Regions from separate parts of the Sulfitobacter sp. 1A13496 genome, predicted to be linked through region 2. Evidence: riboswitches for the same ligand, from Rfam matches in the RefSeq annotation. Region 2 holds a riboswitch; the other holds the start of a gene.

Region 1 (5,128 bases), on a different contig from region 2:
TTTCCGAGGCGCTATCGATCGCGGTTTAAACGTCATGAATGCTCACTGCCCCCGAAACGCAGTGGCGAGGGTTTTGACCGCTTCAATGTTGCGCGGACCGGGCGTGGCCTCGACATATTCCAGCACGACGAAACGGTCGTTGCGCACGGCGTCGATGTCGGCGAAGGCGGGGTTCTCCATCATGAAGGCGCGCTTTTGATCGGCGGTGACTTCGCCGTAATTGACGATCACGATGACTTCGGGATCGCGCGCGACCACGGCCTCCCAACCGACGGTGGCCCAGCTTTTCTCAAGGTCGTTCATGATGTTCGTGCCGCCTGCGGCCTCGATCAAGGCGTTCGGCATGGCATAGGCCCCGGCGGTGAAGGGCACATCTTCGCCGCTGTCATAGACAAAGACCCGGGGGGCGGTCTCAAGCGGGGGCAGCGCCGTAAGGAATGCGTCGAGCTTGGCTTGGTAGCCTTCGATCAAGCGCTCGGCGCGATCCGAGACGGCGAAGATCGTGCCGAGATTGCGCAGATCGTTATACATATCCTCCATCGAGGATGGGGCTTTTTGCCCGATATGGATGCAGCTTTCGGTGAGTTCGTAGACTTGGATGCCGAAGGGGGCGAGCGTTTCCGGCGTCACCTCGCCGCCGACCTTCATGCCGTAGTTCCAACCGGCAAAGAAGAAGTCGGCATGCGACCCGATCAGCACCTCCCGCGAGGGGTATTTCGACGACAGTTCCGGCAGCGCCGCGACACCTGCGGTCATCTCTTGGTCCAGTTTGTTCCAGCCCGAGATGCCGGTATAGCCCACCATGCGGTCTGCAAGGCCAAGCACGAGCATCATCTCCAGCAGGTTCACGTCATTGGCGACCGCAGCTTGGGGCGGGTGATCGAGGGTGACTTCGCGGTCGCAGCTTTGCACGGTGGTCTGGGCAAAGGCCGATCCGGCGATCATCAGGGCGGCGAGGGTGGTGAGAGTAAGTTTCATAAGAGTTTTCCGTTTCAATCTGGAAGGGCAAAAGAGAAATGCGCCGCGCCGCTGGGGGTGAGCCGCTCGCGCTGCGCGTCGACGCGAAATGTTTTTGAGACGAGATCATCGGTCAGAACCGTATTTGGCGGGCCGAAGCCCTGCGGATAGCCTTCTTTCAGCACCAGCACCTCGTCACAGATTCCATCGGCCATATTGAGATCATGAAGCGAGACGACGATGGTCATGTTCAATTCGCGGATCAGGGACACGATTTCAAGTTGGTGGCGTATATCGAGATGATTGGTCGGCTCATCCAGAACCAAGACCTGCGGCTCCTGTGCCAAGGCGCGGGCGACCATGACGCGCTGCCTTTCCCCGCCCGAAAGGGTGCCGACATCGCGGTGGGCGAGGGGGCGCAGGCTGAGCCGGTCCAACACGCGGTCGATGATCTCCTTGTCTTTCCGGCTGGATGACGAAAACGCCGCACGATGAGGCGTGCGGCCAAGGCGGACGATCTCCAAGACCGTCAGCCCAAAAGACGGCGTCTGTTCTTGCAAGACGGCGGCGATGCGCCGCGCGGCGGCACGGGCGGAGAGGGACCAAATATCCTGCCCGCCCACATGGATCGATCCCGTTTGGGGCGGTTGAAAACGGTAGAGCAGGCGTAAGAGGGTGGATTTGCCCGCGCCATTCGGCCCCAACACACCCAGAACGCCACCCGCTGCGACGGTGAAAGACGTAGAATGCAGAACCGGCTGGCCCGATTTTGCCGGCGCCCAGCTTACATCCTTTACTACAAGATCGGCAGCCCTCATGAGGCGCGCAGGTGGCTGGGTTTCAGCTCGATCATCGCCGCAGGCACCCGCGCAAGGGTGGATATGCGCAGTTTGCCGGGGCGGTCCAGCGAAGAGCACCAGCCGTCATTCAATGTGGCATAGTGCTGGGCGAAGGCCACAAGGTCGTCGATGTCTTCGTCAGGGTCGATATCACCAAAGAGGTAGGTCGCCTTTGCGCTGGCGTGATAGGCCACCGTGCAGGGGCGATCGCAGCCAGCCATACAGGCCACGCCCGCGATCTCGAAACCCTCAGGGATCGCCGCGCCGGCTGCCGCGATTGCGGCGCTCAGCCTCTGGATCAGGTCAAAGCCCGGGCGGCAATCCGTGCCTTTGTGTTTGCATGAGGTGCAAACCGTAATCCTGTGGTTTTGATGCGTATCCATGTCGCCCTCCGCGAACGCGCGGGGGATCGAGCAGCCATGTTCTACAGCAGGGGAGTTTCCCTGTCGCCATCATGTTCTCCTAACCAGACACCCCGTCTGGGTTGAGTTGCAGTTACGGCCCCTCTCGGCGCCGGTGATGGCAGGTCTCCTGACTCGCGGATCGACGTTCGCCCGAACCTTCCCAAGCCTTAAGCTCAGTGGTTTTTGCCGGGGTCACTCACCGCTCACAGTTGCGGGGGCAGTTACGGTTTCGGCGCGCGTTTCTTGCCTTACCGTATTCCCTTTTCATCCCAGACGCCGCTGCGGCGGCTGGAAACCATCGCCATGATCTGTGGCCGAAGAGCCATGCCGGGTCAAGCTGCTATCCCGCCTGTCGCTCCGGCCCATCGCGCCGGGCGCGCAGCATATCGAGGCTCCGGTTCAGTTCGGGGTTGGTCATATCGCGGGCGATGACGACAATGCGGGACTGCTGGTCGTCCTTTGGCCAGTCGCGCAGGGGGACGGGCGGATCGAAAAGATGCTGGACCCCGTGAAAGACAAAGGGGGTGGGGACGTCTTCCAGATGCACGATGCCTTTGACCCGCAAAAGATCGGACCCGCGCAGCCTGACCAGCGTGTCGAGCCAAAGGTCGAAAGCCTCGGCCGGGATCGGTGCGTCTAGCACGATAGAGGCCGACCCGATCCGCGCATCATGTTGGTGGGTTTGCATCATAGGCGCGGATGCCGTGGGCGCGGCGAAGCCTGAGAGGTTGTCGAGCGGATCCGCCACTGGAACGGGCGTGAGCCATTCCATAACGTTGCCCGCATCAACCGCCCGCCGCATACCGCTGAGCCCCCAGAGCGATGCAATCGGGATAAGCCCGCGTTCGGCCTTGATGACGCGCGCCGTTTGATTGAGGTCGCGCAGCCTGCCTTCAAAGGCGGCAAGCGCTTGCTGGGTCACCAAGTCGGATTTGCTGAGCACCAGCAGGTCGGCCATCGCCACCTGCGAGACGGCTTCGAACTGCTGATCCAGCGTGTCCGGCCCATTCGCGGCATCGACGACCGTCACAACCCCGTCCACGCGGAATTTGCGGGCCAGATAGGGATCGGCCAAAAAGGTCTGGAGAATGGGGCCGGGATCGGCCAGCCCCGTCGTCTCGATCACGACGCGGTCGAATTGCACACGCCACGTTTGCCTGCGGCGCTTGAGGTCTTGCAGCGTCCGCGACAGATCCCCCCTGATCGAGCAGCACAGACAGCCCGATTGCATGAGAATGACCTCTTCGTCGGCGGTTTCGATCAGGTCGTGGTCAAGCCCGGCCTCACCGAACTCATTCACGACGACTGCGATTTTGGGGGCCTCTTCGCTTGCGACGATATGATTGAGCAGCGTGGTTTTCCCCGCGCCGAGGAAGCCGGTCAGCAGGGTGACGGGAATGCGTTTGTCGGTGGCGGGCATGGTTTGCGGGCTCTGCTATGGATAATATGGAGAACGTTATAACATCACAATATGTGGTGCAACCCGTAGGCCGATGCCCCGCGCGTGCCAAATCCATGCGCTCAGCGCCCAAATTTTGGCAGGTCCACCTCAAATTGCCCAATCGAAGGGCGTTGTTGCTGCGCCGCAGAAAGCGACCTCGGGTTAGGGCTTGTTGCAACGCGCCCTGAAATTGAGGCTGCAGGGGCCTCGCTATGGGGCGGCGCCAAGGGAGTTGTCCGGCAAGGGGGGCATCCGCGCGCGATAACAATAAACGCTGTGTGGAAGAGGCATCATCGCGTCTTTGCTTTTCCGCACACCAAACGGGGATACCGTCATGAAATTTTCCACCAAACGCACAGTCACGGCGACCGCTGCCCTTCTGCTCGCAGGTTCAGCCGCCGCTGCGGCCTGCGACGATCCGATCAAGGTTGGCGTGCTGCACTCCCTCTCGGGGACGATGGCCATTTCCGAGACGACGTTGAAAGACACGATGGAGCTTCTGATCGCGCAGCAGAACGCCGCGGGCGGCTTGCTGGGATGTGAGATCGAAGCGGTTGTCGTTGACCCGGCTTCCGACTGGCCCCTGTTCGCCGAAAAGGCGCGTGAGCTTCTTACCGTCTCGGAGGTGGATGTCATCTTTGGCTCTTGGACCTCGGTCTCGCGCAAATCCGCGCTGCCCGTTCTGGAAGAGCTGAACGGCCTGATGTTCTACCCCGTCCAATATGAGGGCGAGGAAAGCTCGCGCAATGTGTTCTACACCGGTGCGGCCCCGAACCAGCAGGCGATTCCGGCCACCGATTATTTCCTTGAGGAACTGGGCGTCGAGAAATTTGCGCTGCTGGGGACTGACTATGTCTATCCCAGAACCACCAACAACATTCTTGAGCAATATCTGCTGGATAAGGGCATTCCCGAAGAGAACATCTTCGTCAACTATACGCCTTTCGGCCATTCCGATTGGTCCACGATCGTGTCGGATGTGGTCGAACTGGGCGCGGATGGCTCGCAGGTGGGCGTGATCTCAACCATCAATGGCGATGCGAATATCGGCTTTTACAAAGAACTTGCCGCGGCGGGCATCTCTGCCGATGACATTCCGGTCGTCGCCTTCTCGGTCGGGGAGGAAGAGCTTTCGGGCCTCGATACCGCTGACCTCGTGGGGCACCTCGCGGCGTGGAACTACTTCCAATCGGCTGAATCCGAGCAGAATGACGAATGGGTCGCCGCGTGGAAAGAGGCGATGGGAGAAGACCGGGTGACCAATGACCCGATGGAGGCGCATTACATCGGTTTCAACATGTGGGTGAACGCGGTCACTGAAGCAGGCACCACGGATGTGGATGCGGTGCGTGCGGCGATGTATGGGCAGGAGTTCCCCAACCTCACCGGCGGGACGGCTGTCATGCTGCCCAATCACCACCTCGCCAAGCCTGTGTTGATCGGTGAAATCACCGAAGACGGCCAATTCGACATCATCAGCCAGACCG
Region 2 (5,128 bases):
CATCCGCTCGCTCAGCCTCAGCCGGGGGGAGAGCACGTGGCTGCGCGGCAATACCTTCTACGGAAAGCGCCAGATGTTCCGCCCCGATTTCATGGAGTGGTTCGAAGGCATGCGCCTGCCGCCCTATCATCTGGAGCGGAAGGGCGATCAATATGAGCTGACCTTCGAGGGCAAGTGGCATGAGGTCATGCTTTGGGAAATTCCCGCGCTGGCGGTGTTGATGGAGCTGCGCAGCCGCGCCGCGCTCGACCCGATGGGTAAGTTCGAGCTTCAGGTGCTTTACGCCCGCGCCATGACCCGCGTTTGGGAAAAGATCGAAGCACTGCGCGAGGTCGACAACCTTTCAATCGCGGATTTTGGCACCCGGCGGCGGCATTCCTACCTTTGGCAGGATTGGTGCGTGCAGGCGATGCATGAGGGGCTGGGCGATGCCTTTACCGGCACCTCCAACTGTCGCATCGCCATGATGCGCGAGCTTGAGGCGATTGGCACCAATGCCCATGAATTGCCCATGGTCTATGCCGCTTTGGCCGAGGATGACGCCGCCCTTGCCCGCGCGCCCTATGACGTGCTGTCGGATTGGCATGATGAGCATGAGGGCAATCTGCGGATCATCCTGCCCGATACCTACGGCACCAAGGGGTTTCTCGATCACGCGCCGGATTGGCTGGCGGGCTGGACCGGCATCCGCGTCGACAGCGGCGATCCGGCCACGGCGGCGCAGACGGCCATTGACTGGTGGCGCGCGCGTGGCGAGGACCCGACGACCAAGCGGGTGATCTTCAGCGATGGGCTGGATGTGGACAAGATCAAGGAGCTGCACGCGCAGTTTGCGGGCAAGGCCAAGGTCTCTTTCGGTTGGGGGACGTTGCTGACCAATGACTTCCGCGGGCTGGTGCCGAATGATGCGCTGGCGCCCTTTAGTTTGGTCTGCAAAGCGGTCAGCGCCAATGGGCGGCCCACGGTCAAACTCTCGGACAACCCGAACAAGGCGATGGGGCCGGCGGATGAAATCGCGCGTTACAAGCGTGTTTTCGGGGTCGGAGAGCAGGCCGCGCAGCAGGTGATCGTCTGACGGTCAGCCTTCGCCAAGGGCGGCCACGGGGAACTCCGCCGTGGCAATCAACCCTTCGGGCTGCCAATCGTAGTGCAGGGTGCCACCGACCGCGCGGGTCAAGGACTGGATGATCCGCGAGCCGCTGTTGCGCGGAGATTTGATGACCTCCGGCCCGCCTGTCTCGCGCCAGACAAACCGCAGGCGGGCAGGCTCCTGAAGGATGGTGATATCCAGCGATACCCGCCCGGTATCGGAACTGAGCGAGCCGTGTTTCACCGCATTCGTCGCCAGCTCGTGCAAGGCCAGCGTCAGGGGGGAAACGAGGCGGTGCGAGATTAGCGGATTCGCCCCGGTGAGGTTGATCTGATCCTCGGTGGCCGAGGTATAGGCCCGCATGATCGGCCCCATCAGCGTCTCGAAATCCACCTCATGCTGGTCGCTGCGGCCAATCGTGTCGAAATGCGCCGCGCCCAAGGCGGCCAGCCGCTCGATCACCTTGTCGGCAAAGGCCGCCGGGGACGGCTCCTCACGGGCGGTCAGGCGGACCATGGCGGTCATGACGTTGACGATATTGCGCAGCCGGTGCAGCAATTCGTCATCGGCCAGTTGCCGGTGCTCCCGCTCCACCCGGCGGCGTTCGGAAACGTCGAGTTGTGAGCCGAAGAAGTAGATCAGATTGCCATCTTCATCATTGATAGGCCCCAGTTGCAGGGCGTTCAGGAAGCGGCTGCCATCCTTGCGGTAGTTCACGATCTCAACCGTGTCGACCCGGCGCGCCAGTAGGGTTTCGCGCACCGCATCGACGCTTTCGCGCGTGGTTTCCGGACCTTGCAGGAAGCGGCAGTTCTGGCCCACGATCTCATCCAAACCATAGCCGGTGAGATCGGTGAAAGCGTCATTCACATAGACGATGGGATTGTCCGGCAGGGTCGGGTCGGTGATGCACAGCGGCAGGCGGGCATAGCGCACGACCTTGCCTAGAACGTCTTCGGTCAGGGTCTGCCGAGCGGCGGAGACCGTGTTGTCGTTCATGAATTCCCGCCCCTTGATCGAAACTGGCCGCCAATGTGCCCTGCACGTGGCTTTTGGGTCAACCCGCATACTGGGGGTTGGGCCATATTTATCTACTAAATGCTGTATGCGCTATAAGGTTCCGCGAGGTTCGATAAATGCGGCTTGTCAGGAAGGGCCTAAAATGCGTAATTGAGGGCGCTTGGTGTCCCGAAAAGCGCCTTTGAGTGTGGGACCGAAAAGGGAATTCAGTAAGGGGTCGCCCGACCCTGAAGCCGAAGCCGCCCCCGCGACTGTAAGCGGTAAGCCAATGCCCCTCGTGCCACTTGTCCTTTCGGACGGGGAAGGCGGGCAAAGGCCACGACCCGCGAGCCAGGAGACCTGCCAGGCGAGTGAAACGCTAGATGCCGTCGGGTGTGACGGTAAGGAGATTGAAGATGACGACGATGATTAAGACCGCCGGTGCCACGCGCAGCAAACTCGTACCGGCGCTGTTTGCCGCCGTATTGGGTGTGGCTCTGATGGCGCTGACCGGCCATGTGCAGGCCGCAGCACTGCATGATGCCGCCCATGACGTGCGCCACGCGACAGGCTTTCCCTGCCACTAAGCGCCGCGTTCGGTATCACAGGGGTCCGGGCTGCCATGCCGCAGTCCGGCTGTCTGTGATTCTGCCATTTATCAATGCCTGCCTTTCGCTGTTTTGCCCGCGCCCGCCGTTCGCTGCGTCGGGAGGGCTTTGGCACATCTTGAGGCTGGGTATGTCCTCGACCCGCGTTTCGCGCGGCGCTGAGTATCATTTCGCATCTAAGGATCATTGCGATGTTTTCACGTTTTCTGACTTCCGCCCTGTTTGCCGGGGCCTCTGCCGGCCTGTTGACCGGCTTGCTGCAACTCTATTTCGTGCAGCCCGTGCTGCTTCATGCCGAGCTTTATGAGACCGGCGCGCTGGTGCATTTCGGGGCCGACCCCGTCAGCGCGCACCCCGATTTGCCCGGTTTCGATGCCGTCCGCGATGGGTTGAGCCTGATCTTCACCATGTTGACCTATACCGCCTATGCGCTGATCCTTCTGGCGGCGATGAGCTTTGGCGAAGAGCGCGGCGCGGTGATCGATGGCCGCTGGGGCATCCTTTGGGGGGTGGCCGGTTTCGTGGCCTTCCATCTCGCGCCGGGGTTCAGCCTTGCGCCCGAAGTGCCCGGCGTCGCTGCCGCAGACATCACCGCGCGGCAGATCTGGTGGTTTGCCACTGCCGGGGCGGCGCTGGTGGCGCTTTGGCTGTTGGCCTTTGGCAAGGGTTGGGGCGCGTGGATCGGGGCGGCGGTTCTGCTGATGGCCCCCCATATCATCGGCGCGCCCGAGCCCGAGAGCTTCAGCGGCCCGGTGCCGACCGAGATCGGCGCGCTTTTCGCCGCCCGTGCGCTTGGCATCGGCTTGGCCGCCTGGGTGTTGCTGGGCAGTTTCGCCGGGTTCTTTTGGCAACGTGAAGGCGCGCAGAGCGCCTGAGGGAGGTCGAAATGGACAGATCACTGGCGCTATTCGCCATTGGATTGGTCTTTGGCGGTGGCATTGGTTTTGCCATCGCCGCAAGCAACGGTGTGACCTTCGACGGCCATGACCACGACGACCCTGCCGCCCATGGCGGCGGCGGGCATGCGGCCATGGATCACGGCGGTGCGGATCACGCGCGGATGCACGGCCAGCCCATCGCGCTGGCCGCCGAAGAGGCCCCTAGCCTTGCGATCCGCGTGACGCCCGACCCGATGGCGGGCTACAACCTTTATGTGGAAACCGAAGGCTTCGCCTTTGCGCCGCAAAACGCCAGCGGCGACAACCAGCCGGGCGAGGGCCACGCCCATGTCTATGTCAACGGCACTAAGATCGGGCGGCTTTATGGCCCATGGCTGCATCTGGCTGACCTGCCCAAGGGCGAGGTCACGGTGGAGGTCACGCTCAACGCCAATGACCACCGCCCCTTGGCGGTGAACGGTGCGCCGATTACGGCCCGCGAGGTGCTGACGGTTGAATAATCGCCCCGCCTCCCCTTTTCATAGCGCGCCGGAGCGCATACCCGGCACGCATAACCCGATGGGACAAGATCAATGAGCGCAACCCTACATGTCTGCATGACCTGCCGCGCCGGTGAGGTGCTGGAGGAAGACGCCCCGCGCCCCGGCGCGCAGCTTCATGCCGCCCTCGACGCCGCAGGCGCGCCCGAGGGCGTGACCATCGTGCCGGTGCAATGTCTTTCCGCCTGTTCGCAGGGGGCCGCCGTGGCGCTGTCTGCGCCGGGCAAATGGTCCTATGTCTATGGCCGCTTGACCAAGGAAGACGCCGCCGACATCCTTGCCGGAGCCGCCGCCTATGCCGCCACCCAAGACGGGCTGGTGCCATGGCGCGAGCGCCCGGTCATCTTTCGCAAGCAAAGCCTTGCGCGTATCCCCCCTTTGACCCTGCCGCAGGAGCCTACCGCATGAGCGATCTCGCCAAAATTCCCGTTACCGTCATCACCGGCTTTCTCGGCGCGGGCAAGACCACGTTGATCCGCCACCTGATGACCAATGCAGGCGGGCGTCGCCTTGCCGTTCTGGTCAATGAATTCGGCACCGTGGGGGTGGATGGGGACATCCTGAAATCCTGCGCCATCGACGACTGCCCGGCGGAGAATATCGTCGAGCTGGCCAATGGCTGCATCTGTTGCACCGTGGCCGATGATTTCATCCCTACCATCGAAGCGTTGATGGCCCTGCCGACGCGCCCCGATCACATCCTGATCGAAACCTCTGGGCTGGCCCTGCCAAAACCGCTGCTCAAGGCCTTCGACTGGCCCGCGATCCGGTCCAAGATCACCGTCGATGGCGTCATCGCGCTGGCCGATGCCGAGGCCGTGGCGGCGGGTACCTTCGCCGCCGATGTCGCCGCCGTGGACGCGCAGCGTCTGGCCGACGACAGCCTCGACCACGAAACGCCGCTCTCCGAAGTGTTCGAAGATCAGATTTCCTGCGCCGATATCGTGCTGATGTCCAAGGCCGATCTGGCCGGTCCCGATGGCCTCGCCAAAG

Evidence for each region. Region 2 has a riboswitch for cobalamin ahead of ACGYLX_RS07520 (CbtB-domain containing protein). Riboswitches for the same ligand answer to the same signal wherever they lie in the genome.
Region 1: linked by a shared signal. The riboswitch ahead of ACGYLX_RS14860 (DUF1636 domain-containing protein) and the one ahead of ACGYLX_RS07520 (CbtB-domain containing protein) in region 2 are both predicted to bind cobalamin.

The regions. Positions count from the first base shown of each region.
Region 1 covers NZ_JBIFFP010000007.1:1,561-6,688, forward strand. Annotated here, with positions in the region: gene ACGYLX_RS14850 (ABC transporter substrate-binding protein) at 43-978, opposite strand; gene ACGYLX_RS14855 (ABC transporter ATP-binding protein) at 993-1,775, opposite strand; gene ACGYLX_RS14860 (DUF1636 domain-containing protein) at 1,772-2,179, opposite strand; cobalamin riboswitch at 2,300-2,515, opposite strand; gene ACGYLX_RS14865 (CobW family GTP-binding protein) at 2,541-3,620, opposite strand; gene urtA (urea ABC transporter substrate-binding protein) at 3,976-5,128, shown strand, end outside.
Region 2 covers NZ_JBIFFP010000002.1:165,545-170,672, forward strand. Annotated here, with positions in the region: gene pncB (nicotinate phosphoribosyltransferase) at 1-1,075, shown strand, start outside; gene ACGYLX_RS07515 (PAS domain-containing protein) at 1,079-2,089, opposite strand; cobalamin riboswitch at 2,255-2,472, shown strand; gene ACGYLX_RS07520 (CbtB-domain containing protein) at 2,506-2,676, shown strand; gene ACGYLX_RS07525 (CbtA family protein) at 2,889-3,572, shown strand; gene ACGYLX_RS07530 (hypothetical protein) at 3,584-4,096, shown strand; gene ACGYLX_RS07535 (DUF1636 domain-containing protein) at 4,169-4,543, shown strand; gene cobW (cobalamin biosynthesis protein CobW) at 4,540-5,128, shown strand, end outside.